3 regions of the Paenibacillus sp. FSL R7-0302 genome follow, and region 2 is predicted to be linked to each of the others. Evidence: riboswitches for the same ligand, from Rfam matches in the RefSeq annotation. Region 2 holds a riboswitch; each other region holds the start of a gene.

Region 1 (10,382 bases), on a different contig from region 2:
CTGATGGCCATGTCCGGTCTATTCATTCCGGCCGAGGAAGGCAGCCAGCTGTGTGTCTTCGATGCGATCTACGCTGACATCGGCGATGAGCAGAGCATCGAGCAGAGCCTCAGTACCTTCTCCAGCCATATGACGAATATTATATCCATTCTGAAGCGGATGACACCGAAGAGTCTGATTCTGCTCGATGAGGTCGGGGCAGGAACAGATCCGGCTGAAGGCTCTGCGCTCGCGATAGCGATTCTGGAGAATATTCACCGGACGGAATCCCGGATGGTTGCTACTACACATTACAGTGAACTGAAGGCATACGCTTATGAACGGGCAGGCGTTATTAACGCCAGTATGGAATTCGACGTGCAGAGCCTGAGTCCTACTTACCGGCTGCTGGTCGGTGTACCTGGACGAAGCAATGCGTTCGCTATTGCTGAACGCCTCGGGATGCCAAGTGCGATCCTTGAGCATGCGCGCGGCGAAGTGAAGGAAGAAGATATGCGCGTTGAGCATATGATTGCGTCCCTTGAGGAGAACCGCCTCACCGCGGAGAACGAACGCGTACGGGCGGAAGAGATTCGCCGCGAAGCGGAGGAATTCCGCAAGCGGCAGCAGCAGGAGCTGGAGAAGCTCGAAGGCTCACGCGACAAACGTCTGGAGAAGGCAGAGAAGGATGCCAGCGATCTTCTGGCCAAGGCGCGCAAGGAAGCTGAGGAGATTATCAGTGACCTCCGCCGCCTGGCGCTGGAGGAAGGCGCGTCCGTCAAGGAGCATAAGCTGATCGAAGCGCGCCGCCGGCTGGATGAAGCAGAGCCTGCCCCGCGTAAGAAGGCTGTGCCGCGCAGCACGGTCAAGGCGCCGCGCAAGATTCAGCCAGGGGATGAAGTTAAGGTAGCGAATGTGAATCAGAAGGGCCTTGTGGTTGAGCTGAGCGGCACCAAGGAAGCTGTTGTACAATTCGGCATCATGAAGATGAAGGTCAATCTGAGTGATCTGGAGTTCCTGGCTTCCGCACCGGATGCTCCTCCGCCGGCTCTGCGCAGGGCGACAACGGTCAAGCGTACACGTGATGAGAATATCCGTAATGAGCTTGATTTGCGCGGAGCGAACCTGGAGGAGGCGATAATGGAGACCGACCGCTTCATCGACGAAGCTTTTCTCGGCAATTTGGGGCAGATCTCCATTATCCACGGCAAGGGGACGGGAGTCCTGCGGACAGGAATACAGGAATACCTCCGCAAGCACAAGCATGTCAAAAGCTATCGGCTCGGGAACTACAATGAAGGCGGCGCGGGTGTGACGGTAGCTGAACTGGAGTAGCGCCCATAGTCCGGCAGGGAAGAGGGAAAAGTGTGCAGGATAATATTGATCTTTTGCTGGAACATCCGCTGGGGGCGCTGCTAGGCTACTTCACTGTCGCCATATTGGGGCTGGTCGTATTTTTGTCCTTCTTCGAAATGGTGACGAAATACAACTGCTGGGAAGAGATCCGCAAGGGGAATGTGGCCGTAGCCATGGCAACCGGAGGCAAAATCTTCGGAATCTGCAACATCTTACGCTTCAGCATTGAAGCGGGGGCATCAATCTATGAGACGATGAAATGGTCGGTTGTAGGCTTTTTGCTGCTGCTGCTGGCTTACTTCCTGTTCGAGTTTTTTACTCCGGTCTTTTCAATTGATGAAGAGATTGCTGCGGATAACCGGGCCGTAGGACTGACAGCTATGCTGCTCTCCATATCCTTGTCCTATGTTATCGGCGCGGCCATATTCTGAATAGGGGGCAGGAATGATGAAGATTCTGGTTCGGATTTTGTTTATTTCCGCCCTGGCATTTCTAGCGGCCGGCATTATATATTTAACGGTAAATTGAACCGAATGTGAGGAACGAAGGAGATTATACAGATGGAGACAACAGTTTGCCCATGGTGCCATACCGAGATAGTATGGGATGAGGAGTTTGGACCCGAAGATACCTGTCCTCATTGCAACAACGAGCTTAGCGGATACCGCACAGTGACGATAGGTGCAGAGGATCTGGAGGATGAAGAGCCGGATACACAGGAAGCTTCCAGGGAGGAAAAGATCAGCGACGATGATTTGTGGGATGACGACGACAAGGATAGCGTGGTGCCTGTATGGGGTACGCTGGGCCAGTTCGGCGATGACTATGATCTGAAGCGTTATGAGGACAAGGTCTCCGCTATTCTGGCTGCCCAGCTGGAAGCGCCGGAATGTCCGCAATGCCATGAGCTGATGCTTCACTCCGGTACGCAGCAGGTGGACGGGTTCACCCCGGCAACGCCGGGAGCGCTGGGCGGTGCAGCTGTGCTGAAGCCTCCTTTTGCGCTGAATCTGTACGTCTGTCCTTCCTGCTTCCATGTGCAGCACAGCCTGGCGCAGGAAGACCGCATCCAGCTTGTCCGCAATCTCAGCACCTCAGCCGAATAAAGATCGGATTCATGCTTTCCCTGCCGTCTGGACATGATATGGATAGATGAAGTGTCTAAGGACGAGCAGGGAGGGCTAAGCATGAGAGGTTCAGAACGGGGACAGGCGGCGCTGCTGCTGGCTGTAGGCGGGCTATACCTTCTGGCTACAGTGCTTGCAGGAACGTTCCTCAACGTATATCTGTGGAAAAGCCGGCAGAACTTCGCCATGATCGGCTGGTTCACCGTGGCCCAGCAGCTTGCCGTGGGTCTCAGCTTTTGGCTGGGCGGCAAGTGGGTGAAAGAGCGTAACACAATGAATGCCCTACGGCTGGGAATTGCCGTATCGGGCTTTTTTTATTTGCTGGTGCTGTGGCTGCGGGGCGACGCGATTCATTACATTTGGCCGCTGGGCGGGGTCCTCGGGCTATCCATCGGGCTGTACTGGCTGGCGTTCAATATTGTTTTCTTCGAGATTACGGATGCCAAGAACCGCGATTACTATAACGGGTGGATGGGCCTGCTGGGTTCCCTGACGGGAATAGCCGGACCCTGGGTGTCCGGCTGGATGATCTCCCGTTGGCATGGCGGGCAGGGATACCGCATGGTATTTATACTGTCGCTCTGTATTTACGGGGTTGCTGCTATACTCAGCTTCGGCCTGCGCAAGCGGCCGCGCGGCGAAGCCTATCTCTGGCTGGAGCCCTGGCGCGAGCTTACCCGCAGACGCAGCTCTTGGCGTCCAGTGGCGGCAGCGCTAGTGTTCCAGGGCATCCGGGAAGGCGTATTCTCCTTCCTCATCGGTCTGCTCGTCTACATTGCAGCACAGGAGGAGAGCAAGCTGGGACAGTTCGCCCTGCTGACCTCCGCCGTCTCCCTGATCAGCTATTATGCGGCCGGCAGATGGTTCAAACCCCGTGCCCGGCTCGGCGGTATGCTGGCTGGCAGCCTGCTGCTCATCGCCTTCCTTCTTCCGCTGTTGTGGAAGGTGAGCTTCACCACCCTCCTAATCATGGGAATCGGGACCTCGCTCTGCCTGCCGCTCTACATGCTGCCGATGCTGTCCACCAGCTTCGACCTGATGGGAGTGTCCGAGGAGAGCGCCGGCAAACGCGTGGAGCTGGTAGTGCTCAGGGAGCTTAGCTTGATGAGCGGCCGCCTCCTCGGCCTGCTGATCTTCATCGCCGTACTGTCGCTGGACCAGTCCCCGCAGACGATTACTCTGCTCATGCTGCTGCTGGGTGCCGCGCCGCTGGGGAGCTGGGTGGTGGTACGGGGGTTGCTGAATTGGAATGTTCACAAAAATAACAATATTATATGATTCAAATATAGGGTATTATTGCCAAGGTAAGTACAGATTGTAATTGAAGTGAATTACACATGATTTCTCTTGAATTAACCATTAGAACTAAAAAGGCAAACCTGTACGAAAGTCAGGGACGCAAAGCCACGGGCCTTATCACAGGGAGGGGGACACCCCTCTGTGAATGGCAGCCGGGCCGCTCTTTCCGGTGGTTTTTTTGCGCCCTTTTTTAAATGATTTTTTAATTGAGCGGAGGTCTTTTATGACAAATAGGAAAAGCTTGATATGTAAGGTACTGTGTTTTATTATTCTGGCTCAATTTCTCGCCCCTTTTATGGAATTCTCAGGGATGAAAATTTCCGCACAGGACAGTATGCTCAAAATCCGGTTTCAGCCCGCAGAAACTCCCGTACAGGAAGGGGAGCTTGCAGATTCTGGAGCCGTTTTTAGCGTCAAAAACCAATACTCCTACGGCTGGAACATAGATCATACTGATGCAACCGTCTCAAGAGATACATACGACGACTCCAGCATAAGCAGCCTGACACGAATCCATCCGGATGGGAAGTGGGAAATTGCGCTAGACAATGGTACTTATGAAGTCTCAGTAACCGTAGGTGACTCTGTATACAGCAGCAACAATTCACTTGCCGTAGAGAATGTCAAATTGATGGAGGGACTGTCTCTTGAAGCAGGGCAGTATAAAACGATCAAGAAGAAGGTTGCTGTTGAAGATGGAAGACTGACTTTAAGTCAAATCAATGCTACTGGAATTGAGACTGCTCTAAATAGCATAGATATTTCATTGATGAATACATACACTCCCACTTTGATCCCGCCTCAAATCCGCCTGCCTTTTGAACCCAATAAGGTTGCCGGAGACAAAGTTCTTCTGTCTGGAAGTATGACCAATATACATAACGCTCCGCCGTTTATCAGGGTAAATGGTCTGCAGGGAGAGATCTCCCGGCATATCCGCGAACAAATAGAATCCATCGGACAACAAATACAGCAGGTTAGCAAAAATGCAGTGGCAATAAGAAATGCTGATATTGAAACGATTCAAAGCTCTATCCGCTCAAACAGCAACAAGCCTGCAATAATAGCAGTTGGGCAGATGAATCTAGAATCAAGCGTTTCGTTCGGAAGTGAAGAACAGCCTGTCATCTTAATCGCAGATGGCATCAATACGAACCGGAGTCTGAATATAACAGTTTACGGATCGTTAATCCTCCGTGGAGGATTAAATGCAAATACTGAGTTGGATGTTAATGTTATCAACCCTGCACCAGATGAGAATCTTGGTAACCTATGGGTACAGGGGACTGTGCATTTGAATAATAATTCCAATGTGCATGTAGATAATGAATTGTTTGCAGGTTCTTTGGTTTATAACAATGGCTCGCTCGATCTATCCGCGAAACGGGTAGTAGTACAAGGCAATATGAATATCAATACTATGGTAACTATGAATGTAGACGAAGAAATGTCTGTAGGAGAAGTGGTATCCAATAACTCAAGGGCAGAACTTAATGTAGCCCAAGGAGACCTCTTCGTCCGGGACAACGTCAGTATAAATAATCATTTGAATATCAATACAGGCGGATTATTTGCAGTTGGCGGCAATGTCATCTCGAATCAAAGACCTGTAATTCACACGGGGAATGAGCAAGCAGGACGTACATTATTGAAGTATGTTCTGTCCGGCCTTAAGGCTGAGTATTACAGCAGTAAAGATTTTACGGGCAAGAAGGCAGTGAAGGTTGATGATACCATCTCTCTATCAGGTCAGCCTCTTCTGGGTGTGCCGGGAGTAGCGGACCAGCGCTTCTCCGTTAGATGGACTGGGCAGATTCAACCTAACTATACAGACCAATATACTTTCTCGGTTAAAACGTCAGGTGGAGTCAGACTTTGGGTGAATGATCAGCTCCTGGTCGATGCCTGGACAGCGAAGCAGCATGTGGAGCAAGGGACCATCCAGCTTGAAGCCGGTAAAAAATATGATCTGAAGATGGAATACGCGAATGACATGGGGAATCCTCAGGCCAGCTTACTGTGGGAGAGTGAGCAGCAGATTCGTGAAGTGGTACCCTCTGCATCTTTAAGACCTTTTTCTATACCAGCAGTAAATGCAAGTGCAACAGACTCAGCCATTACACTGGGCTGGCCTTCTTTGTTCAATGCGGACGGATATGAGGTGGAATTTGATAAGGAGGTTGCCGTCCTTGGCAGTGAACCTGATTTTACCAAGGAGGAGCTTAGTCCGGGAACAGAACATCTCTATCGTATTCGGGCAATCAGTGGCGACATCAAAGGGGAGTGGTCAATAACTTCTTCTTATTGGACCTTACCGGCTGCACCACTGAATATTCAAATGAATGCAACAAGCCATACCATTACTCTTGAATGGGAGCCGGTCATCGGAGCCTCCAGTTATGAAATAGAGGTTAATAACAGCACGAAGAATATAGGACCGGTGCTAACTTACCAGGAGAATGATCTGAATCCAAACATGCCCAAAGTATTCCGTATCCGGGCGGTGAACAGCAGCGGAGCAGGAGCATGGAGCGAAGTGGTTACGAAGACTACTCTGGTTGGAGTACCCTCCAAGCTGCAGGGAACAGCAGACGAGCGGTCTGTTCATCTGAACTGGGATGCTGTATCAGGGGCTGCCTCGTATGATTTGGAGATAGACGGAACCGTTAGTAATAGCATCATGGATCATTCGTATATACATGACAACCTGCAATCTAACAGCGAGCACAGTTATCGTGTACGGGCTAAGAACGATGATGGAATCAGTGAATGGAGCGATCCCATTACAGTGTACACTTCGCCTGGAGTTCCCCAGAACCTTATAGCGCAAGTCGAAGGAACCTCAGTTCATGTGACCTGGGATAAAGTGGCCGGGGCCACAGGATATGACATCGAGGTAGATGGGGACGTGCTGGATAATGAAATGAAGCTTGAATTCACTCATTCACAGCTCCCGTTGAATTCAGAGCATACCTACAGAGTGCGGGCCAAGAATGAGAACAGAGTCGGAAGCTGGACCCAAACAATTGTTTATTCTACTCATGCGGGAGTTCCTAATAATATTCAGACTACAGCGAATAGCAACGAAATCACCATAACGTGGGACATAGTTGCAGGTGCCCTGAGTTACGATATTGAACTGGATGGGACAACGATTCGCAACATTTCGGATAACCTCTACATCCACAAGAAGCTGGCACCCTTCTCCACGCACAAATATAGAGTAAGAGCTGTTAATGCGGCAGGAGCAGCCGAATGGAGCGGATACGTAACTGTAACCACGACCTTCGGCAAACCATCTAATCTGAAGGCATTAGCCAAGAATACAAGTATTGAACTTACGTGGGACAAGGTAGAGAGTGCGACTGGCTATGATCTCCTGGTAGATGGCGAGGTTCTGAATAATGAAGAATCGTTATCCTATAAGCATACTGAATTGGAACCCTATTCCTGGCATAATTATCGGGTCAGAGCGAAGCAGGGAAGCTTTCTTGGAGAATGGAGCGAACCTCTGACGATTTCAACAGTGCTCGGGATTCCGGGAAATGTAAAGACGGAGACCAAGAGCAATCAAATCCGATTATCCTGGGATTCAGTTAAGGGTGCTACCGGCTACGAAATTGAAGCGGACGGTACAATTATTGACAATGGCAGCAAGATGGCTTTCACGCATACCAGTTTGTTGCCTAACACCAAGCACAATTATCGGATACGGGCCAAGAACACTCAGGCCGTCAGCGATTGGAGTGAATGGACTACCATTGTTACTGGTGTTACAGCACCAGAGGTGCCTAAGAATCTTAGAGGTGAAGTGACGGTGAATTCCGTTCAGCTTGCCTGGGATTCCGTGAATGGCGCGTCCAGCTATGATTTGGAGATAGATGGACAAGTCGTTTCAAATTCCAACCAGTTGGAATACAAACATAGCGGACTTGAGCCCAATACAATGCACGCTTATCGCGTTCGGGCTAAGAATGCAGGAGCGACGAGCGACTGGTCAGAGATTTTGAAGAAAACAACGACTCCTGCAGTAACAATCAAGCCGGAAAAGGATACTCAGCTCAATTTTGTAATGATCATCCCTTATAAAAGTGACAAATCTGAGCGCAGAGTTACGGTCACGTATAATGCCAATGATCTTGAGGTGATGGATCTGCGGGCAGAGACTCCGGACATGGAGCTTGGGACTGGCGGTATTGCAGGCACACCAGTGAATGTAATCCAGTTTGAACCGGGGAAAATTGTCTTCAGCGTACAAATGAGCAATAAGGCTGCGATGAACACTATTATTTTCAATGCGAAGACGAATCAATTTACTAAAGTAACCTATACCATAGAGTAGATTTTATAGAGGTGAGAGTGGAAAACTATGAAAAATATATTCTTAAAATCTATTACTATTTTCATGGCATTAATGTTAATTATCCTTATTTCGGGATTGTTTCCAGGGAATGAAGTTGTCAAGGCTTCAAATACTGATATTGTTTCCTATGCGGATGTGCGTATTCCTGCTTGGTATGAGAAATCTGAAATTATTACATATGATGCGCATGGATGGTTATCCGGAGATTTTCAAGAGACAGTTATAACTGATATTCAATATAATAAATTGACAAAAAAAATGTCCCTTAGAGTAGTTCCGGCTCAATACAATTTAAAAATGTCTCTCAATACCGACACCATGTATTATAACACTTCTACATTTATTAATATGTTTGCACGGATGCAATTAAAACATCCTAACCAAGACGGTTATGGGTATTTATCGTATGAACTGGTTAAAGCCTCTTATGAAACTGTCCATAGTAGTAATTATCGTACTATTGACGCAATTATTGATGCTAGCACAGGTGTTATAAATCCAATTCAAATGGAGTTAGATGAACCTCCAACAAAACTATTATGGAGTGCGTTTTTTTCGAAAACTTTTAGTGATGGATACAACTGGCAGGGAGATAAAGAATTTTATGGAAGAAGAAATTTTGAAATTGATCTTGTTCCGAATAGTGAGCCTACCCTTGATATTTTGAATTCAAGCAATCAATTTATAAGTGGAAGCTCCAATTTCATACCCTTAGTTAGAGTTGCAGACCCTAATGGGGATCAACTTGAAATAAAATACTATTTAGATTCCGACACAGAGCCTCGAGAGGTTAAAGCAGTAACGAATACAACATCAGGCCAAACTGTTTCATTCAACGTATTAAACACTTCAAATCTGTACGAAGGCAGCCATAACATCCGCTTTACCGCCAGCGACGGAAAAGTCACCACCCAGAATTCGGTTACCATCGTTGTAGATAAATCACCACCTGTGATTGGAAATATCAATATTATTTCTTCAGATTCACAGGTTCAAGTATCGGGAACAGCGGCAGATTCCATATCAGGGCTGGATAACGTTCCATATCGTTACACAGTGGGAAGTCAGTCGAGCGGCTGGACCACAAATCCAAGCTTTACGGCAACAGGATTAACCTCCAATACCGCATTGTATACGAAGATTGAAGCGAGAGATAAAGTGGGGAATATCGCTGTTCATGAGCAGAATGTCTATACGAGAGCACAGGTTCCATCACTATCTCTTCAGCAAAATGGTGAAACCTCGCTAGTAATGCAGCTTCATGATCAGAATGCCGCTTCAACCCAATATTTAATTCAGATGGGTACTGCTTATGTTAATTCATCCGGTACGCTCACCTCTTCACCTGTATGGATTACCCCGTCTGGCAAGACCGTGGTGATTAACGGATTAACAGCAAATACTTCATACTCCTTCCAGGTGAAGGCAAGGAATAATGAAGGGCTGGAGACAGCATTTGGAGGTCCGGCAACCGGAACTACATTAGCCGCTGCACCTGAAGGGATTACTGCGGAAGCTTCACAGCAATGGATTAAGCTATCATGGCCGCCATCAGCAGGTGCATTAGGTTATGAGGTAGAGACAGGGGGAGCGATTATCAATAATGGAACCTCCACCTCATATACGCAAAATGGATTATTACCGAATACTCAGCACACCTACAGAGTTAGAATTATCAATCCGGGAGGTGCGGGGAGCTGGAGTAAGGCTTTTACTCAGATGACACTGCCTGAACCGCCGGCTTCACCACTCAATCTATTGACAGCTCCTTCGCAGAAGTTCGTTTCATTAACCTGGGATCTGGTTCCTCATGCTACACGGTATGAAGTAGAGGCAGATGGAGTTGTATTGGATAATGGAAAGCTGAACTCCTTCACGCACAAAGATCTGGAAGCCTCCACAGAGCATACGTATCGTGTGCGGGCCGGTAACGCAGGAGGGGTGAGTGAATGGAGCGCAGCTGCCATACAACAGACCTGGCCTAACCCGCCAGAGACCCCCACGAAGATATCTGCAGTACAGGATATCCATACGGTAACTGTGAAGTGGGAGGAGATGGAACGGGCCAGCGGCTACGAGATTGAAGTGGACGGGCTAATTATCGACAACAAGCAGATGACCAGCTATACGCATGAAGGATTAGAGGCTCTGAGCGGTCATACTTACCGAATTCGAGCTGTTAACATAGGAGGCAAAAGTAAGTGGAGCGCTCCTCTAGACGTGACCACTCATCCGGAAATACCAGATGTACCCACGAA
Region 2 (10,382 bases):
GCGGATATCGGGCGCGTCTACGTTCTATGGACTTTTACCGGACAGATTCAGCGGCAGCAGGGCTGTGTACATAGCGTTCCACGAATTCGCCTACTGTGCGGATGTATGTGTTTTTATCCGTATCATAGGCAAGACCATGCCCCGCTCCATGCACCACCAGCTTCTCCTTCGGACTCTTACAGGCCTCATACAGCTCATTCATCATCGCATAAGGCACGAACTTATCCGCATCCCCGTGGATGAACAGAATTGGCACCTTGGCCTTGCGAACCTGCTTCAGCGCAGACGCCTCCCCGAAGGAATAACCGGCCTTCATCCGGGTCACCAGGCTGGCCACCGGCACAAACGGGAAGCTGGGCAGACGATACATCCGCTTCAGCTGATAGGACAGCTGTGCCTTGACCGAGGTGTAGCCGCAATCGGCGACAATCGCCTTGACCTGCGGAGGAAGCTCCTCGCCGGACGTCATCAGCACTGTGGCTCCGCCCATCGATACGCCATGCAGCACGATCTGCGCGTCCGGGCCGTTCTCCTGCAGAACGAATCCGATCCATTTCAGATAATCCCGGCGCTCCGGCCAGCCAAAGCCGATATAATCTCCTTCACTTTTCCCGTGTCCCCTGGCATCAGGTAACAGCACATTATAACCCAGGTTCTCATAATAGTTCTTGGCGGTCGCTCCCATATCCTTGGCCTTCCCGGAATAACCGTGGGCAACAATGACCGTCCGTCCCGCAGCACGCGCTGACGCCAGATAATAGCCTTGCAGCTTGAGCCCATCCTCAGACACCAGTTCTACCTCACGGAAGGTCTGCCGGGACACCCACTCCGCTCCTTCTCCCCACGAGGCTCCGGCCACCGGCGGCGGATCAATCTTAAGGTCTGGGGTCTTGGCCAGGAATTCCTTAGGGGCCCGCTTAATGGCTACTCCATAAAAATAGAATCCGGCATACCCCACCCCTCCGGCCACCACGATCAGCACCACAAGCAGGTATATCATCCACATCAACGTTCCTCCTTCAGTAAGCAACCATATTAATTTGAGCCTAGTATAGCATGGGAGTACGGCCAACTAAAAATACGGCTGGGGCTACGGTAAGAGATTCAGCATGAATTTCTTTCTCTTCACAAACTTCAAATCCATTGTACTCTGCAAGACTCTTGGAACAAGCAGGTGGACTCTATTTAGCACACTCGCCTTCCCGCAGCAGATTGCATGCATGTATGCTGTTTTCCACATACATTTGGTCCGCTGACTCTCTCATCGGCACATTGTATGCTGTTTTTCGCATACATTTGGTCCGCTGACCCTCTCACCGGCACATTGTATGCTGTTTTCCGCATACATTTGGTCCGCTGACTCTCTCACCGGCACATTGTATGTTGTTTTTCGCATACATTCTGTATCCGGGCACTTATTTCCAACGAAAAAAGAGCTACTTCCAGGAGAACGTCTTCTCCGAAAGCAGCCCTTGTCAAATCACAGGATCATTGTTTGTTTATATAAATCTCAGTTCCGGTCACTCATTTACGTTTGCTGTTTCTGGTGGTTCTTCTAAGAATCAAGCCCAGACCAGCGAGTGCCAAACCGGCAAAATAATAAGGCGCCGGACTGGATTCGCCCGTCTTCGGCAAGGTTCCATCCACAGGCACACCGCCTAGAGGAACTTCATCATCAATAAGGACTACATCGGGTGCCGGTTCTGCTGAAGGCGTTGGCTCCGGTGTTGCTGCTATTGGCGCAACCGCAATAGCCGGTGTCGGCGTTGATGCCGGTACTGTTGTAGCTATCGGAGTTGCTACAGGCCCAAGCGGCAGCGGATCATCAATCACAGCCACATCATTGCTCACGATAAATCCGATAATCGGAGTCGGCGTAGGCACTGGAGGGAAACTGAACGGCGGCGATGTTGGCGCTGGCGTTGTTACTGGTGTTGGATCTGGTGTCGGCGTTGGTGTCGGCGTCGGTGTTGGTGTCGGCGTCGGCGTTGGTGTCGGTGTCGGTGTCGGTGTCGGCGTTGGTGTCGGTGTTGGTGTTGGTGTCGGTGTTGGTGTTGGTGTTGGTGTCGGTGTTGGTGTTGGTGTTGGTGTTGGTGTTGGCTCTGCCGTTGGCGTTGGTGTCGGCTCTACCGTCGGTGTTGATGTTGGCTCTGCCGTTGGCGTTGGTGTCGGTTCTACCGTTGGCGTTGGTGTCGGCTCTGCCGTTGGCGTTGGTGTCGGTTCTACCGTCGGCGTTGGTGTCGGCTCTACCGTTGGCGTTGGTGTCGGTTCTACCGTTGGCGTTGGCGTAGGCACCGCTGTCGGCGTCGGTGTTGGCTCTGCCGTTGGCGTTGGTGTCGGCGTCGGCGTTGGTGTCGGCGTCGGTGTTGGTGTCGGCGTCGGCGTTGGTGTCGGTGTCGGTGTTGGTGTCGGTGTCGGTGTTGGTGTCGGTGTTGGTGTTGGTGTTGGCTCTGCCGTTGGTGTTGGCGTTGGCTCTACCGTTGGTGTCGGTGTCGGTTCTACCGTTGGCGTTGGTGTTGGCTCTGCCGTTGGCGTTGGTGTCGGCTCTGCCGTTGGCGTTGGTGTCGGCTCTGCCGTTGGCGTTGGTGTCGGCTCTGCCGTTGGCGTTGGTGTCGGTTCTGCCGTTGGTGTTGGCGTAGGCACCGCTGTTGGCGTTGGTGTCGGTACCGCTGTTGGCGTTGGTGTCGGTTCTGCCGTTGGTGTTGGTGTCGGTACTGCCGTTGGTGTTGGTGTCGGTACTGCCGTTGGTGTTGGTGTCGGTACTGCTGTTGGCGTTGGTGTCGGTACTGCCGTTGGCGTTGGTGTCGGTGTCGGCTCTACCGTCGGTGTCGGTGTTGGCTCTGCCGTTGGCGTTGGTGTCGGTACTGCTGTCGGCGTCGGTGTTGGCTCTGCCGTTGGCGTTGGTGTCGGTTCTACCGTTGGCGTTGGTGTCGGTACTACTGTTGGCGTTGGTGTCGGTGTTGGCTCTGCTGTCGGCGTCGGTGTCGGTACTGCCGTTGGCGTTGGTGTCGGTGTCGGTACCGCTGTCGGCGTTGGTGTTGGCTTCACGGTCGGTGTTGGCGTCGGCTTCACGGTCGGTGTTGGCGTTGGCTTCACAGTTGGCGTTGGTGTCGGCTTCACGGTCGGCGTTGGCGTCGGCTTCACGGTCGGCGTTGGCGTCGGCTTCACGGTCGGTGTTGGCGTCGGCTTCACGGTCGGCGTTGGCGTCGGCTTCACGGTCGGTGTTGGCGTCGGCTTCACGGTCGGTGTTGGCGTCGGCTTCACGGTCGGTGTTGGCGTCGGCTTCACGGTCGGCGTTGGCTTTGGAGTTGGGGTGCACACAGGTGTCGGGCTAGGTTTTACTGTGGGTGTAGGTTTCACTGTAGGTGTAGGCGTTACCGTTGGTGTTGGTTTTACCGTCGGCGTTGGTGTTACCGTCGGTGTTGGTTTCACTGTAGGTGTTGGTGTTACCGTTGGTGTTGGTTTCACTGTCGGCGTTGGCGTTACCGTTGGTGTTGGTGTCACAGTCGGCGTTGGCGTTACCGTTGGTGTTGGTGTCACAGTCGGCGTTGGCGTTACCGTTGGTGTTGGTGTCACAGTCGGTGTCGGCGTTACCGTTGGTGTTGGTTTTACCGTCGGTGTTGGCGTTACCGTTGGTGTCGGACTAGGTGTCGGTGTTGCGGTCGGCGTCGGACTCGGCGGCGGCCCCTCTCCCTCGTACAATCCCAGGTGCATCTCTACCCCGCCGCTAAAAGATTTTGCAATCAGGGTTCCGTACAGCTCTGCTCGGGCATAATGAACATCCGCTCTGGGTGCGAGAATGCTGCCATAGAAGGAGGTATTAGCGATATTCACCTCAGAAGCTTCGTAAAAGTTGAACAATACTTGACTGGCTCTGCCGTTATTCATTGAAAAGCTCGGCACATTGACTGTAGGCCCGCTTATATTAATAATCAGCGTAGCGTTCTGTGCAATGTTGAATTCGATATAGTTGGTCTTCGCCAGTGTCGAGGCATCCAAATGAACTACATTGAAACGATCCGGTGCACTTATCTTGAGCTGTCCATAATTGTTATTGCCGATCTCATTCGTGTCAGCCAAGGCACCATACTCTGTGGAACGGGAGATCAGAGCCTGCTGCTCGGCTGCAAAATCAATCGGCTTCTCTTTCCTCTTAGCACCTATAATTTTAACCTGGGGCTCATTGACTGTAATGCTGTCCCCGTATACCACATTTCCGTAAATTTCTCCGCTACCCGAATGTTCAAAATTCTTGCCCGCAACCAGCACATCCGTAGGCGAAGCATTCCTGTATGCCCTGGCTACTCCGTAACCTCCGGTGAGGGTAATGTTCCCCGCCGCTGCCAGACGGCCTTCAATCTGATCACCGCCTTGTGTGAAATCCCCAAGAATAAAAGCATTAAAATTCCCTGCGACCCCCAAAACCGGTGTTGGCGTATAAGGAACCCCTGAAGCTGCTCTGACATCCGTGCCCCACGTAAAAGCACTGGATACGGTCAATAAGCCTGCCATAAGGATGGCGGCTGTTTTACGTACTCCTTTTTTCAATAGTCCACACCTCCTAGTTACTATTCTATGAATCTGTCACGCGACTATAACAACAAAAAGACCGCCAAGAAGGGTTAGCTTCACGGCGGCCGGACGACCCTAGTCTCAACTTTAGAGACAGTAGATTCCTGACTTTGCGTCCCGTTCTTTCGATCCGGTTTGCGTTTGTACATGATTTCGGTATGAAATTGGGAGTAACTTATGTAAATTCATCGTTGAGTCTATGACATTTGTTACTTTTGTACTAATTTCAGTTTATCCGCTCCCCCATCCTATTGTCAATCCATTCCCAGTATATTTTTTGAAATTATATTTTTCGATGGTTCCTCATTGATCCCTTGTACCATAAGGGTTAAGGGGCGAGTCTCTTTTTATTTATTGACGAAAAAAGTCGAGAAATCAGAAGATTGGCTGTAGCCGTTTGTCTCTCTTCCCTATAATAATATCAATTTATATTATTTAAATTTGATTCATTTGTCCTATTTTATAGCCCTCAGGCCCCTCGAACTCATTGTCTGCTCCTGTTCAATGCAATTTTACCTATTTACAGGCAGCTCAGCTCAGAAAAAAAGTGCCGCCCATAGGGACGACACCTGCTAATAGACTTCATATATTTTGAATAAAATGTCGCCTAGGCAGACCCGAACAGCTGAACCCAGCCAATCATCGATACCCAGAGCGGAACACTTAGAATGATCCCGAATACCAAACCACGGCGGAGACTTCCTTCATGACTCATTGCCATTCTCCTTTGAGCTGATTTATTTTTCAATCCTTAATCTTTAATATTTCAATTTTAATATAAAATAATTCATCTTATTTTTTTGTGAAATATATCACATTATTTGAGTTAATTTATAAAACCCATTGATTATTTTTTGAAGGATGAGTTACAATGCGAATATACGTTCTCTTCGAGGGGTTGAGAAGGATGCAAAGAGCAGAGAGCCAGGATAACCTGCTGGTCAAATCCTATATTTTGCTGCCGCTTATTCTATCCGCCTTCGAGCGGGATGCTTCTGCTATAGCCTCAGAGCTGCGCACGCCTGCGCCTTATCTGGAGGTAATCCAGTCGGCCGTCCATGCCGCTTCTGCTGATCTGCGGGAGGTCCGTGCCGGGATGCACGCCCGTGGTCTGAAGGTCTATGAGCAGCAGCGGCTGGAGGCGGGTGTTGAAGCCAAATTCGTCTGCAGGGGTTATCACGAGCGGATGCTGCTGCTGGATGATGTGATTGCAGCCCAGGCCACTCTGCATATGCGCAGATACCTGGGTATGGAGAAGATGGAGCAGGGCTAACCAAAGAAGCCTGCCGCAAGCGGCAGACTTCTGCATGAAATGTTCACCCGGATGCGGTTACATTAACAACGTCCAATACCCGAGCGTGCCGCATATCACCACCACAGCTACCGGGTACAGGATTCTCCGGCTTACCTGATCCCTGAACGCAAGAAACAAACAAAGCATACAAAGCCATGCAATTAGAAGGCTTCCCATCTATTATGCATACGCTCCTTCCCGGCATTCCTGCCCCTCTCCAGCGGTAGACCGCCTCAGAGCACAACTATCCTTATATATAGGAAGATTTCCCGCCGAATATCCCAATTATACCAGCTGACAGCCAATCTGGAGCAATTTTTCTTCACATTGCCGTCAAGAAATTCACAATTCCTCTTCCAGCACAGGATATTCCCAGAAACCCAGACGTCCCTTAGCAGGTATGGGATGTACCAGCGGAACAACCTCCTCCAGCTTCCAGGCATACCTTCCTTCGGCATAATTGCCGAATACATATTCATTGCCGCCCGGCCAGCCTTGCTGCGCAAGCTCCGGCGTCACCTCACAGCAATCCGCAATGCGGCTGACTGCAATGATCTTGCCGGTTGGCAGGTTGTCCGCAGTGTAGCCGTAACGTGCCAGCAACGACTGATACGGCTCCGTCCGGCAGATCGCCTTATTCACCTGCATCCCGGCATGGATGGCTAACTCTCCCCGGTGGGCGGTCCGCCAGGTACGGGTTTCGATTTGTTTTTCTCCCAGCGCAATTAATGTTGCCCACGGCTGGCGGATGGTCAGGCATTTCATAATGTAGCTTGCCTCCTCTGATGAACACCTTTTTACTCAGAATTACTATGGCCTTCTACGGGAAACAATAATAGCTAAGAAGGGGGACTGACGGACTATGGGTAACGGATTAGATCAAGGGTACGGGGTATTAAAATGCAAATTATCCAATGAGAATATCATATATAAGCTAGGTGTCAAAAATAATCATATCCAGGTACTGGTTGAGGTTGAAGGTGTTATTCATAAAAAGTACAGGGTGGCTATCAATATCAGATCAAGCGCTAAAGCGGAACATTTACCGGAGGACACTGCAAATCAGGTGCTTTACTATGTGGGCGAAGATTTCAAAGCGGAAGAAACGGCCCGTTGGCTCGCGCTTGAATCAGGCTTCACGAAGATCACCGGGCATAACCGGAGCCTTGCCCTTGATTATATCAGGGGAAACCTGGTGATTCCCAGTAAGATGGTAGCTCTGCCTAATACGAACCAGGATGACAAGGAAGACAATGATCCGCACAACAATCTGTATGATAAAATCACCTCTTATCTCAAGGAGGCACAGGAACAGGATGCAACCCTGTACGTATTCGGCGAGCCTTGGGGACCCGAAGAGGATAAGCCCGATAAATACTTCGGCTTCTCCCCTGGGCAGGGCGTCCATAATATTCATATGAACCAAGGCAATGCGGGCGGGTACGCCAGAGAAAATGGCACATGGCAAGACGGCGGAGTCCTTATTCATTTCGAGAATGAACACAGATGGGTGGCTATCTTCCTGGCCTTCCAGTCCCAATCCTGGTGTACTAACGACCAGGGAGATGCCACCAAGCCGGTTAGTGAATGTAATCATACCAATGCTTTGTCATGAGCCAACACCAACGCATTAACCGCTGATACGGTATCCTTGGCATCCAGCTGTTCATCCAGCTTCAAATGAAGTTGTAAGGTAGCGACTGGTGAATGGTTAGCAGAAACGATGAGCTCAACCTCATGAGAGGAGAGCACCTTCGCTTGCAGGATTTGCAGCCAGGGGATAAGATCCGGTAACGCTTTATCCTCCGAAGGACCGGTCTCCATGCCATCCACCCCAATAGGGGAATGCCCAGCGAAATACTCAATTCTGAGCACAGCATCAGAAGGGGGACTGTTCCTCTTCAAGGTCCTAGCCGCTTCGAGCTGATGACGGGAGGTTCGTTTACGACCGATAATTATATTCCACAAAACGATACACAGAGAGGGGATGAAGAAGCAGAGCACCGCCAACCAACCACTGGAGGTCTTAACATAGACGGTAAAAAAGAGGGCTGCGGATAGAATCGCAAGCAACCAGATGTAGATCTCCTGCCGCCATTTGGACTGGAGCTTCCCGGATGCTGGAGGAATGGACTGTGCTGGCTGAATATCAAGAGCTTTCTCCGGTTGAGCTGCCCTACGTTCTCTCCATGGCAAATGCTCCCCATTCAGCATATAGACGTTATCGGCTGCTCCCTGCCAGACCTTCTCCTGCGAGGGATGCGGCGACTGCCAGAGGGTAACGTATTCTTGAATGTCTTTTAGATACAGGGCGGGATCGCCCGTGAATGAGAAATATTGCGAAAGCTCCAGATGAATAACGGCAGTAGAATAACGCTGTACATGGGTCGATAAGGTTACCAGCCACTCATGTACAGGAGTGGAAAGCGCCGGGAAATGGGCCAGCGTGCCGGGTAAGCTCAGACGCAATTGCTCTGCAGCATCCGCCCATGGAATCTGCCATTGGAAGGCCTCGGAGAAATGCTCCCACTCAGGCAAATCCTCCACATCCGGTTGGTTCATATGGGGTTGAATCTTGCTCCAGGCTTGCATAAGCTGCCTGCTATAGCGCTGGAACTGGTCTTGGCTGACCAGACAAAACCATACTGGAGCGAGAAAATTATTCGTCTCGAAAGCTGTATTCTCATAATCAATCAAATCTGTATCGGCACTGGTAACACTCAGGAATGTCCGGTTTCCCATATAAGATCCTTGCCTCCTAGCATCCAACCCTATGCTCCCCACTTTACTTAACTAAAGGTTAGAAGAATGGTAGATGTTGATGCTTGCATAGAAAAAAGGCGCAGTTCCAAAAAACCGGAAACCCGCGCCACTATCGACTTTGTAAAGATGCTGGTGAAGGGAATTGAACCCCCGGCCTACGCATTACGAGTGCGTTGCTCTACCCCTGAGCTACACCAGCTTACAGACGTTTGCATCTGCCAAACAAAAAATATTATAACTCTTCCAGCGGAAAACGCAACCCCTTTTTCCGCTGGCTGCCGTGTCATCAGCCCTGCATCAGCCCCAGCCCGCGGAAATAATCCAGTGCAAGCTTAGCGCTCTCAAGAGAAGATACCTCATAGGCCTCCTGCTCCACAATATAATAGAGAATTCCGCTCTGCTCCGCGATCTCGAAGACGCTCCGGAAATCGACCTCTCCCTTCCCGAGATCGGTCTCTTCGTTGTCTGCTCCGAAATCCTTAATGTGGACCAGCGGAACACGTCCGGCGTACCGTTGCACATAATCTACGGGCCGGGCTCCGCCCCTGTATACCCACCCCAGATCGAACTCTGCCAGCATCTGCTCCGCAGGAATCCGCTCCAGCCAGATATCGATGACCGCCTTGCCGTCAACTTTTGCGAATTCATAATCATGGTTGTGATAGCCATATTGCATTCCCGCTGCCCGGACCATCTCGGAGGCTTTCTCCAGGAATGGAATGATCCTCGTTACATCCTCTATAGTAGGGTTCGGAGGAAGCGGTGCCGACGGGGTGATTATATATTGCAGTCCGAGCTCTACCGCGTATTCAATCTCTTTGGCTAAGGCCTGTTCCATCTTATCCAGGCTTCTGAAGTCCAGACCTACATGCGCCGAAGGAGCAGCCAGGCCGAGTTCATCCAGCTTACGGCGCAGTTCCCCTGCAGATACACCGAAATAACCGGCGAATTCAACGGCCTGGTATCCCATCTCTGCCACCTTGGCCAGTGTGCCGAGGAAATCGCGCTCCGTCTGGTCGCGCAGTGTATACATTTGAATTCCGATCTGCTGTGCTGCTGTTGTCATGAAGAATCCGCTCCTTATCGTCATTTCTGATTGGATACTATATTCCCGCTACTCCCCCTGTAGCTTGCGCTCCACGGATTCCAGCTTGCTGCGGCTGGTCGAGGTCTTGTCGCGCCGGTCATCGATCTTGAGCGAGGTTGAGACTCTCTGCGCCCCGGCGGTGAACGGCGACTCATGCAGCGCTTCTACCGCAGCCAGAATCCGCGCTACCGGACCCTCAATAATCGTACCATGGAAGTAAGCTCATAGGTAATGCCCTCCACCGTCTCCAGCACGCGCTGCATCTCGGCCACATAGCTGCTGAGACTGGTGCTGCCTGTCCCAACCGGAACAACGGTCACTTCGCCAATTGCCATTGTGAACTGCCTCCTAATGATCTGATGTGCCTGCCTCTAACTTTTCCTCTTTATTGTAACGCTTCGCCAGGCTTGCTACAAATCACCTGCACCCTCTCTATTCTATTAATATCCGTCAAAATGATTACCAGGATTAGACGCACTCTATTTATGGATTCTTTGTGGCGTATTTTCGGAGATTTTATGAAACATTCACGGCAGATTCAGAGGAAAGTTGTGGATTACCTGTGGACTAACTGTGGATCAGCTGTGAGTAAAAGCGCCGAACCCGCTCCCCGTGCGGGATTGCAAAAAAACATTTACAAACACAATATATTGCGGTAGTTTTAAT
Region 3 (10,382 bases), 920 kb from region 2:
AGCCAAAATACACAAAAGCGAGTCTCCGTATACGGAGGCTCGCTTTTGTGTATGGATATGAACATCACCGTCAGCGTTTACGGCAGCCGGTAGACTGCAAACGGCTCGCCGGTGCGGAGGGCGGCGCTGGCCTGGTCAAGCTGCTCAAGTGTTCCTGCATCCGGTGAAGCAGAGAGACTCTGCAGATTATGCTGTACCTGCTCTACTGTAGTTGCGCCGACAATCACTGTGGAGACGGCGGGCCGGTTCATCAGCCAGGCCAGGGATAGAGCCGCAGGTGAAGTGCCCATCTCCTCCGCAATTGCTTGAACCTGCTCCCCGAGCGAGATGCGCTCCGGGGTAAGGAAGCGGCGGAAGTTCGGATCGGTCTCTGCTCTGGAGCCGGCAGGGGCACTGCTGCTGCCGGCATATTTGCCGGTAAGAATGCCGCCCGCCAGAGGGAAGTATGGGATGATGCCCAGACCCTGATCCAGGCAGAGCGGAAGCAGCTCGGCTTCGGGCGTGCGGTCAGCCAGCGAATAGCTGCATTGGATAGAGATGTATTTCGCCCAGTTACGCGCATCGCTGATTCCGAGCGCCTTCATCAGCTCCCAGGCGGCATAATTGGAGGCTCCGATATACCGCACCTTGCCTGCGGAGATCAGATCATCCAGTGTGCGCAGTGTTTCCTCCAGCGGTGTGTAGGGGTCGAAGGTGTGAATCTGGTACAGATCCACATAGTCGGTCTTCAGCCGGCGCAGGCTGCCCTCCAGCTCCTGCATCAGATGATGGCGCGAAGAGCCGCTGCCGCCGGGTCCCTCATGCTTCGGCAATCCGGCCTTGGTCGCCAGCACAGCGTTATGGCGTCTGCCTTCAAGCGCAAGGCCAATGATCCGCTCCGATTCAGAGCCGGCATAGATATTGGCAGTATCGATGAAATTGATGCCCTGATCCATAGCGGTGTGCAGAATGCGGACCGAGGTCTCCTGATCTGCCCGTTTGCCGAAGGAATTGGTTCCAAGACCCAGGGCGGACACCTGCAGGCCGCTATTGCCCAGACGGTTATATCTCACGCTCTCACTTCTCCTTATATAGTAGTAGTCTTAGCAGAATCACGCACAAGCAGCTTGCCGCCGGACTCCAGGCGGCTCTCCTGCGACCGGGCAAGATTAATCACCGCATGCTCCTCCTGGAGCAGCTCAATCTCCTCGCCCAGCTTGAGGAGCAGCCTGGAGAAGCGGCTTAGCACATTGTCTGTGATGTACCCGGTGAATTGTCCCGGATGGGCGAATACCTCAAGCATCTGCCGGAGCGGGTCTGTGCCGGAGCCGAACTCTCCGTTCATACGGCTCAGGGCAGCCTGAAGATCACGGATCAGGCTGCCGAGGTGGCTGTATTTATCCTCCAGCAGCAGCATGACTACCAGGCCGTAATTCACGGATTGCTGGCGGGATTCCACATTCTTGGCCAGCTGGCGCGCTGCCTCCAGCAGTCCGTCCGTCTCTGTCCGCAGCAGGCTTGCGAGGCTATGCAGACGATGCTGCAGTACCCCGGCGTGTCCGGCGTACAGGCCGCTGCCGGTGACCTGGCCGCTAACGTAAATACTGCCGGTGGCTATAATTGTAGATTGGCGGATATCGCCATAGACGTACACATTCCCGAGGGCTTCAACCCGTACAGGTCCTTCCAGATCTCCCGGTACAATGATGTCACCTGCGAACATAACATCGCCCGCAGGATCGGTCATCTCGCTGGTCAGCAGACAGGCCGGAGGGAAGTCACATATCCGGACGCTGCTGTTTCCTCCGCAGATGCGGGGTCTGCCGGTATGCCGGGCCACGATATGACCGCAGGGAAGGAGCTTGGCATGATTACCGGCAGCAAAGTAGAGATCCTGCGGCGGGGGAGGGGGCAGTACCCTTCCTTCTGTGTCGAGGCCGGGAATGCCTTCTTCGGGCGGCAGTTTGCGGGCGAAGACTTCGCCTGCAAAGGTAAAGGGGGCTCCCGGGAAACGGAGATACTCCATGGTATCCTCAGGCTTCTGACCCGGGGCTCCCTGTCCCTGAAGCATCCGGTTCCCCTCCAGTGTATGCTCCGGCAGCAGGAATTCCAGCCGGGCTTCCTTGCCGGGCAGCGGGGATCTTCCTTCAGCGATGCATACGGGAAGATATGTAGGGTTCTCCAGCTCCGCGTACAGGGCGGGAATGTTCAGGTTGCGCAGAATAAAACGGTTGTCCAGTGAGGCGATAATCTGTTCTATGGTGAGCGTGGACAGCAGCATCGCCGGATTGGGCTGGGCACGGACAACCGCTTCGAAGGCGGCAGGACAGTTGACCAGATTCCAGGCGTACTTCTCTGCACGGTATAAAGTGAAGTGGACCTTGAGCTTGTCAGGCGATACGGTAATTTCATATTGCGGCTTCTCACAGATCTCCCAAGTGATATAATCCGCCCTGGTCACCTCGGTTGGTTCTGTAACGGTCTTCCAGTTGATCTTCAGGACAACAGGGTGGATCGCAGAAATGCGGGCGGGAGCACCTCCGGGGAGCGGGGGAGTAATAAATATCTGGTTGTCCTGCACGAGGATAATTCCATTCTTATCTCCAGTTGTCCCGTCAGAAGTCCGGCCCTCCACAGAGAATGAATCCAGGAGACCTTTACGTTCGAGCATCAGGGACTCTACGAATTCATATCGGCTTGGTTCGATATCCTGCTGCGGCATGGTTGTAACCTCACTTTTTCGTATGATCAATGGCAATTCGTACAGAAAAAGAACATCATCAAGCCTGGGAGGCTTCCCCTCCTGAACAGCTGGCTTAAGTGGTCTCTATTGGCAGCCTGGCAACCGTAAACGCAGATTCTGGCGTTCTTAGGCCCATAGCTTTGCGTCCTGCCCTTTCGGGGAGTTTGCCTTTAGAAATAGATCAATGATATACATCCTGTAGAGGCAATGAATAGTGGTCGACTGCAATCGACAAAAAGAATCATAAATAGTTCTTATGCGTCATTAACTTCTGCAAACAAGCTTAATTCTAGTACTTAAAGAGCTATTTTTCAACTATATTATGCCTATTTATCAAAAAACTCGAAATATGCAGCTCTATTTCGACAAAAAAACTGGTTTCCCAGCGCTTACAGCTTATGGAAGAGGCAGAAGGGGGGAAGTGTGAGCATTGAACTGTTGGGACACTCTGGGCTTGGTAAGACCCGGAGTGTTCCTTTTTGATAAGGAGTATTGCGAGTATAAATGTTATGTATATGTTAACTATGTAAATAAACACAAACATTCAGTGTATTATTTCGTAATAAAACCGAAGACATCCCAAATTCATTGTAATATAATCTAACTCATACCAAGGAAACGCGAATTAATGTTAACTAATATAACATTAATAGAGATAGCGACATCAGGAGAGGAGCATAAACCATGCAGATTGCAGCAACACCTTACATCTGGCCTTATGACGGGGCTGTGGACCCGGCGAAGACAGCGCTGATGATTATCGACATGCAGACGGATTTTTGCGGCAAGGGCGGTTACGTCGAGAGAATGGGTTATGACCTCTCATTAACAGCGAGGGCGATTCAGCCCATTCAGCGGCTGCTGGCACGTATCCGGGAGATTGAAGGGTTCACCGTGATCCATACCCGCGAGGGGCATAAGCCGGATCTGTCGGATCTGCCGGCGAACAAACGGTGGCGCAGCCGCCAGATTGGGGCCGAGATCGGCTCCGAAGGACCGGCGGGACGAATCCTCGTGCGGGGGGAGCGCGGCTGGCAGATCATTGAGGAGCTGGCGCCTGCTGGCGGAGAGTACATTATAGACAAGCCGGGCAAAGGGAGCTTTTACGCAACGGACCTGGACCTGATCCTGAAGAATAAAGGAATTACCCATCTGATTCTGACCGGTATTACGACCGATGTCTGTGTACACACCACGATGCGGGAAGCTAATGACCGCGGGTATGAGTGCCTGATTCTTGCAGATTGTACGGGAGCGACGGATGAAGCGAATCACCTGGCGGCACTCAGTATGGTTCAAATGCAGGGCGGGGTGTTCGGCAGTGTAAGTGATTCACAAGCGGTGCTGCGTGCGCTGGAGCAATACTAAATCATTCATAAACGGGGGAATAACCATGTGGAACAAGTCCAGAACGAAAGCGCTGATGCTGTTAACCTCGCTGATGCTGCTCCTGACCGCCTGCGGTAACACTACGGAAGCCGGTAAGGCCGAAGGCCAGGGAGCGGAAGGCTCAGGCGAGCTGAAGAAGGTGGTGCTCCGGCTGAAGTGGATTCACCAGGCGCAGTTTGCCGGCTTTTATACCGCGGTGGAAAAAGGCTTCTATAAAGAAGCGGGGCTGGATGTTGAGATCCGCCCGGGGGGCTCGGATTTCCCCGCTGTGCAGATGGTAGCTTCCGGCAGTGAGGAGTTCGGAGTTACGGGTGCCGACCAGGTCGTCATCGCCAGAGAGAAAGGCGTCCCTGTCAAAGCGTTATCCGCGATCTACCGCAAAACCCCGTTCGTCATGTTCACACTCAAAGAGTCCGGGATCAAGACGATGGAGGACCTTGTCGGGCAAAAGGTAGGCATTAAGCTGGGCGGCAACGAAGAGCTGACCTTCCGGGCCATGGAGAAAAGCGCGGGCATCGACCCTTCGCAAATCGAAGAGATGCCGGTCAAATACGATCTGAGTCCGCTGTTGACCGGGCAGGTCAAGGCCTGGCCCGGCTATGTCATTAATGAAGTGCTGGCTGTAGAGGAGCAGGGCAAGGAAGTGAATATTATCGACCCGAACGACTATGGCATCAATTTCTATGCCGATACCTTATTCACCACGGAGTCTGTCATCAAGAAGGACCCGGAGATGGTCGCAAGCTTCGTGCAGGCGTCTATGCAGGGCTGGGATTATGCGGTGAAGCATCCGGAAGAGGCGGCAGAATTCGGTCTGAAATATGGCGAGAAGCTGGATCTGAAGCATGAGGTCAATATGATGAAGGCCAGCATTCCGTTGCTTGATCCGGAGAAGCTCCCGCTGGGCTCAATGGACGAGGCATCTTGGGAGACATTGCAGAAGAATCTGGTCGAGCTGGGATTTGTGAAAAAGGAACAGGATACCGGCGGATTGTTCACCAATGAGTTTTTGAAATAAGGAGGGACCCGATAATGACAACAGCGATCAAAGAACAGCTGGATACTGCCGCCGCGCAGCATCCCGGTACCCGGGAAACCATGCTCTCCCTGCGCAACTGCTCTCTTTCCTTCGGCAACGTGCCTGTGCTGGATAAGGTCAGCCTTGATGTATACCGCAATGAGTTCATTTCGATTCTTGGACCAAGCGGCTGCGGAAAATCCACAACACTCCGGCTGATGCTGCGGCTGTTAAGCCCGGAGGCCGGTGGAGAGGTGGCGTATGCTTCTCCGGATCTGTCCCTGGGCATGGTCTTCCAGAAGCCTGTCCTGATGCCGTGGCTGAGTGCACTACAGAATGTCATGCTGCCGCTGGAGCTGGGTGAGAAGAAGAAGTTCAGTAAAGCCGAGGCGCGTGAAAAAGCAGAAAGTGCCCTGCGCCTGGTCGGTCTGCAGGATTATCTGAACCACTTCCCGCATCAGCTCAGCGGCGGGATGCAGCAGCGGGCGGCGATTGCCCGGGCCCTGGCTGCCGATCCGACGGTGCTGCTGATGGACGAACCGTTCGGCGCGCTGGATGAGCTGACACGTGAGAAGCTGAATTTCGAGCTGCTGCGGCTGTGGGAGAGCCCGGAGACCAGTCTAAGCAGCATTGTGATGGTCACCCACTCCATTCATGAATCCGCGCTGCTGTCAGACCGGGTCGTGATGATGTCTCCCCGGCCCGCCGGTGTGACGGATATCATTCCGGTGACGTTGCCCTCCCCGCGTGAGGCGGGCATGGAAGAGCTGCCGGAATTCCACCGGATTGTCAAGGAACTGAGAAAGCGGGTGAAGCATCTATGACGGTCAAAATCAAAGACACCCTGTACCCGGTCACGTTTGCGCTCGGCTTCCTGCTGCTCTGGGAGCTGGCAGTACGTCTCCTGTCGGTTCCGATGTATCTGCTGCCTGCGCCTACGCAGGTAGTCTCGGCAATTAATGGCTCGCTCTGGTCGCATACGCTGGTTACGCTGGGCGAAGCCCTGACCGGGTTCATTCTCGCCAATATCCTCGGCCTGGCTACCGCAGTGATTTTCGTGCATTCCAAGCCAATAGAGAAGGGAATGTTCCCGCTGGCCATCGCCCTTAAGACTACGCCGCTGGTGGCGCTGGCCCCGCTGCTGGTCGTTTGGCTGGGGACCGGGTATACCTCGAAGGTAATCGCCTCGATGCTGATCTGCTTTTTCCCAATTCTGGTGAATAGTGTTAAGGGTCTTAAGGCGATTGAATACGAAGCCTGGGAGCTGTTCTCGACCTACAAAGGGACGAAGAGTGAAATTTTCTGGAAGCTGCGGCTGCCGACGAGTCTGCCTTATATCTTCTCTGCCCTGAAGATCTCCACCTCGCTCGCCATTGTCGGAGCCATAGTTGGCGAATTCGTCGGAGCGAATAAGGGGCTGGGTTATGTGGTGCTCGTCTCTTCCTATCATATGGATACGCCGGTGATGTTCTCGGCCATTATTGCTTCGGCGCTCTGCGGCCTGCTGCTGTTCTGGTGTATCGGGCTGCTGGAGAAACGGGTTATTTTCTGGACAAGGAGCGATGATCTATGATGAACTGCTCGGTTATCCGTATCCCTGCGGGTGCGCCGCATGATATGTCGGGCCTTGGCGCAGCGGTGGAAGCGGGGCTGTTCCGGCCGGAGGAAGTGGTCGCGGTGCTGGGGAAGACGGAGGGCAACGGTTGTGTGAATGATTTTACGCGGGGCTATGCTGTGATGGCCTTGAAAGGATTCTTTGCTGAAGCGGCAAAAGGAGGAGCTGCCAGCATCTCTTATGTGATGTCCGGAGGTACGGAAGGGGTGCTCAGCCCGCATTTCACGGTTATCAGCCGCAGCGGACAGGGGGAGCCGGGGGTGGCCGCTGATGGCCTGAAGTCACTGGCCATTGGAGTCGCCAGAACCCGGAGCTTCCGGCCGGAGGAGCTGGGACGGCTCCCTCAGGTGGACGCCGTGGCGGATGCCGTGGCCCGTGCGGTCATGGATGCGGGCATCACCTCACCGGAGGATGTGCATTTTGTACAGATCAAGTGTCCGCTGCTAACCGCTGAACAGATCTATGAGGCACATAGCCGTCAGGCGTCCCTGGTGACAGAGGATACGTACAAATCGATGGGGTATTCGAGAGGCGCTTCTGCACTGGGTGCCGGGGTCGCGCTGGGTGAGGTGGATCGTGCGTCTCTACAGGAGGAAGATATCTGTACAGACTGGAGCCGATTCAGTGCGGTAGCCTCCACTTCGGCGGGCAGTGAGCTGTCCTGCTGCGAAGTGATTGTGTTCGGGAACTCGCTGTCTGCGGACGGCCCGTACCATATCGACCATGCCGTGATGCAGGATGCAGTAGATGGCGCTGCGTTGCAGGGCCTGCTGGACCGGTATCCGGGTGAAGAGCTGGTGCAGGTGCTGGCCAAGGCTGAAGCTGATCCCGATGGTGTCATCCGCGGACGCCGCCATATCATGCTGGATGACTCGGATATCAATCATACCCGCCATGCGCGGGCTGTAGTCGGCGGTGTGCTGGCCTATGTCGGCGGCGACCCGATGATCTACGTCTCCGGCGGAGGCGAGCATCAGGGGCCGAAGGGCGGAGGGCCGGTGGCGGCTGTGTTCCGCCGCAGGTAAGATACAACTACATTTTATCCATCATGGGGGAATCGAATATGCATACACAGGAAACGAAAGTGCTGGCAGCAGCGGATATGACATGGGAGCTTATGCCGAATCACATAGAGCTGTATCACCGGGAGATTGTCTCGGCAACGGAGGCGGACCGCCTGGGTATCCGGATGAGCTCGATTCTGTGGGAGAAGCTGGGGATCGGCGGCCAGGTCTTGCCGCACTATCATGATGTAGTCGAAATCATTCATATTACCGTAGGAGAGGTCAAGCTGCTATGTGACGGGGAGTGGTACAGCTACCGGGCCGGAGATACGTTCCATGTGCCTGCGGGCGTAGTCCATTCTGTCAGGAATACAGGGGATTCTCCTTCGGAGCAGATCAGTATTTTTGTACCGGCGGAGGCGGAGGTGCCGGGGAACAGCTTCTTCGGCACTACACTAATCGAGGATATCTATTCTTCCAAGCTATAGTAAAGGCGGCGGAGCCATGGGCAGCAATGTAATTACCGGTTTGACCTGCAGCGATATTCTGCTGATTCCCGACCTGAAGGAAGCGGCCCTGCTGGCCGGAGCCGGGGGTCTTGGGCGTTATATTAACCGGGTCAATGTAATGGAGGTTCCCGATGTCATTGACTGGGTGCGTCCGGGGGAGTTCCTGATTACCAGCGGCTTCCCTTTTCATAACCGGCCGGAGCTGATCGCAGAGATTATTCCCCAGCTGAACCAGAAGGGGGTGTCCGCGCTCGGGATCAAAACCAAACGTTATATCGATGAGATTCCGCCGAGGGCGCTGGAACTCGCGGATCAGCTGGGCTTCCCGATCTTCGAGCTGCCCGCCTCCACCTCCTTCTCCGATGTGGTCCGCGACATTATGGAGCGGGTGCTGGTGCAGGAGGCACGGGAGCTCTCGCAGCTGCAAAGCCGCTTCCAGAAGCTGTCGAAGCAGCTTCTCCATGGCGACGGCATTGAGGATTTCCTGCTGACCCTGGACGGAATGTTGCATAATCCGGTCGTCCTGCTGGATGATACCGATCAGGTCTTCTGTTCTCCGCAGGCGGAAGCGCTGAAGCTGGAAGAGCAGCTTCCGGCCTGGATACAGCTTCGCCAGGAAGGCAGTCTCGGCATTACATTCCTCACAGTTGGAGAACGGCGAATCCGTGCCTATGTCTCGGCCGTCAATGACAAGGGGGCAGACCAGTGTCTGCTGGTGCTGCTGGAGTGGAACAGCGAGCTGTCGGTAGTGGATCAGTTAACGATTGACCGGGTCGGTGTGCTGGTCGGCCTGGAGATGATCAACGCCGGGGCCCGCCGGGAAGTGGAGCTGAAGTATGTGGACCAGTTCCTGCAGGACTGGATCAGCGGGCGGATTGCTGCTGCCGAGGATCTGAAGCTGCGCGGCGCGGCCTGCGGCTGCCCGCTCCCGGAGCGCCCGCTGCGTGCTGTAACCGCCGGATGGCTGGAGGATAAGCCGGAGCTTAAGCAGCTGCAGCAGGTAGTGAAGAGGGTGCGTGCCCGGGCAGACCTGCAGCATGTGAAGCTCACCATCCTTGAAGGGGAGCTGGTGCTGACCGTGCCGGAGCAGCCGGAGCTTCCGCTGGAGGAGACGCTGGGGCGTCTGCTGGCCGAGATGAACCGGGTGTTTGTCAGCGGGAGCTGTGCCTTCTGTATTGGCGATCTTGCGGACGGCCCTGATCAGGTGCGGTTCAGCTATGAATCCTCCCGCAAAATCGCCCGCATCCGCCAAATCAGCGGCTACAGCGGGTCTTATGTCGATTACCGGAAGCTGGGTGTCTTCCGGCTGCTGTACCATCTGCCCGAGCTGGAGGAGATCACCGAGTACAGGGATCAGTATATTGCTCCGTTGCTGGAGTACGACCGCAAGCATAATGCTTCCTTGCTACAGACGCTCCAGCTGTATTTCAAGTGCAACCGCAACGTCAAGCGGACCTCCGGCGAGCTGTTCACTCATTATAATACGGTCACCTACCGGATCGACCGGGCCTGCGAGCTGCTGGGACTAAGCCAGGATGACGGTGACGATATGCTGGAGCTGCAGCTCGCCCTGAAGCTGCATGAGATGGGCAAGGGCCGCAGGTCCGGTACCGATACGCAGAGAAGGAGATGAAGCCTGATGACAGCAACAACAGAATGGCCCGCGAAGCTGACTGCCGGCTGGCTGCGGGGTCAGTATTTGAATGGCACGCTGGACCCGGAGGAGGTCATCCGGGAGATCATCCGCCGCGCTGCGCGGGACAAGGACATGAACATCTGGATTGAACCGCCCGCCGAGGCGCAGATCAGCCCCTTCCTGGAAGCGCTCCGAGAGCTGAATCCGCAGGAGCATCCCTTGTGGGGCATTCCGTTCGCGGTGAAGGATAACATCGATGTGAAGGGGCTGCCCACGACGGCGGCATGTCCTGAATTCGCTTATCAGCCGGAAGCCGACGCAGCGGTTGTGGCGAGATTGGTGGCTGCGGGGGCGATCCCTGTCGGCAAAAGCAATCTGGACCAGTTCGCCACCGGTCTCGTCGGTGTGCGCAGCCCTTACGGCGAGACGCATAATGCCCTGCGTCCCGAATACATCAGCGGCGGCTCCAGCGCCGGTTCGGCGGTTGCC

The links. Region 2 has a riboswitch for cyclic di-GMP ahead of MKY96_RS26410 (choice-of-anchor A family protein). Riboswitches for the same ligand answer to the same signal wherever they lie in the genome.
Region 1: linked by a shared signal. The riboswitch ahead of MKY96_RS19895 (fibronectin type III domain-containing protein) and the one ahead of MKY96_RS26410 (choice-of-anchor A family protein) in region 2 are both predicted to bind cyclic di-GMP.
Region 3: linked by a shared signal. The riboswitch ahead of MKY96_RS30595 (flagellar assembly protein A) and the one ahead of MKY96_RS26410 (choice-of-anchor A family protein) in region 2 are both predicted to bind cyclic di-GMP.

The regions. Positions count from the first base shown of each region.
Region 1 covers NZ_JBBOWB010000001.1:4,597,493-4,607,874, reverse strand. Annotated here, with positions in the region: gene MKY96_RS19915 (endonuclease MutS2) at 1-1,314, shown strand, start outside; gene MKY96_RS19910 (DUF350 domain-containing protein) at 1,347-1,766, shown strand; gene MKY96_RS19905 (hypothetical protein) at 1,896-2,441, shown strand; gene MKY96_RS19900 (MFS transporter) at 2,523-3,740, shown strand; cyclic di-GMP riboswitch class I at 3,825-3,926, shown strand; gene MKY96_RS19895 (fibronectin type III domain-containing protein) at 3,907-8,103, shown strand; gene MKY96_RS19890 (fibronectin type III domain-containing protein) at 8,131-10,382, shown strand, end outside.
Region 2 covers NZ_JBBOWB010000002.1:162,109-172,490, forward strand. Annotated here, with positions in the region: gene MKY96_RS26405 (alpha/beta hydrolase) at 35-1,000, opposite strand; gene MKY96_RS26410 (choice-of-anchor A family protein) at 1,525-4,548, opposite strand; cyclic di-GMP riboswitch class I at 4,630-4,722, opposite strand; gene MKY96_RS26415 (hypothetical protein) at 5,480-5,845, shown strand; gene MKY96_RS26420 (ASCH domain-containing protein) at 6,209-6,631, opposite strand; gene MKY96_RS26425 (YukJ family protein) at 6,729-7,481, shown strand; gene MKY96_RS26430 (hypothetical protein) at 7,460-8,563, opposite strand; tRNA gene MKY96_RS26435 (tRNA-Thr) at 8,757-8,828, opposite strand; gene MKY96_RS26440 (sugar phosphate isomerase/epimerase family protein) at 8,916-9,695, opposite strand; partial or broken gene MKY96_RS26445 (MTH1187 family thiamine-binding protein) at 9,744-10,051, opposite strand.
Region 3 covers NZ_JBBOWB010000002.1:1,080,738-1,091,119, forward strand. Annotated here, with positions in the region: gene MKY96_RS30590 (aldo/keto reductase) at 78-1,052, opposite strand; gene MKY96_RS30595 (flagellar assembly protein A) at 1,067-2,731, opposite strand; cyclic di-GMP riboswitch class I at 2,809-2,901, opposite strand; gene biuH (biuret amidohydrolase) at 3,407-4,090, shown strand; gene MKY96_RS30605 (ABC transporter substrate-binding protein) at 4,116-5,129, shown strand; gene MKY96_RS30610 (ABC transporter ATP-binding protein) at 5,144-5,953, shown strand; gene MKY96_RS30615 (ABC transporter permease) at 5,950-6,702, shown strand; gene MKY96_RS30620 (ring-opening amidohydrolase) at 6,699-7,769, shown strand; gene MKY96_RS30625 (cupin domain-containing protein) at 7,808-8,236, shown strand; gene MKY96_RS30630 (PucR family transcriptional regulator) at 8,253-9,890, shown strand; gene atzF (allophanate hydrolase) at 9,897-10,382, shown strand, end outside.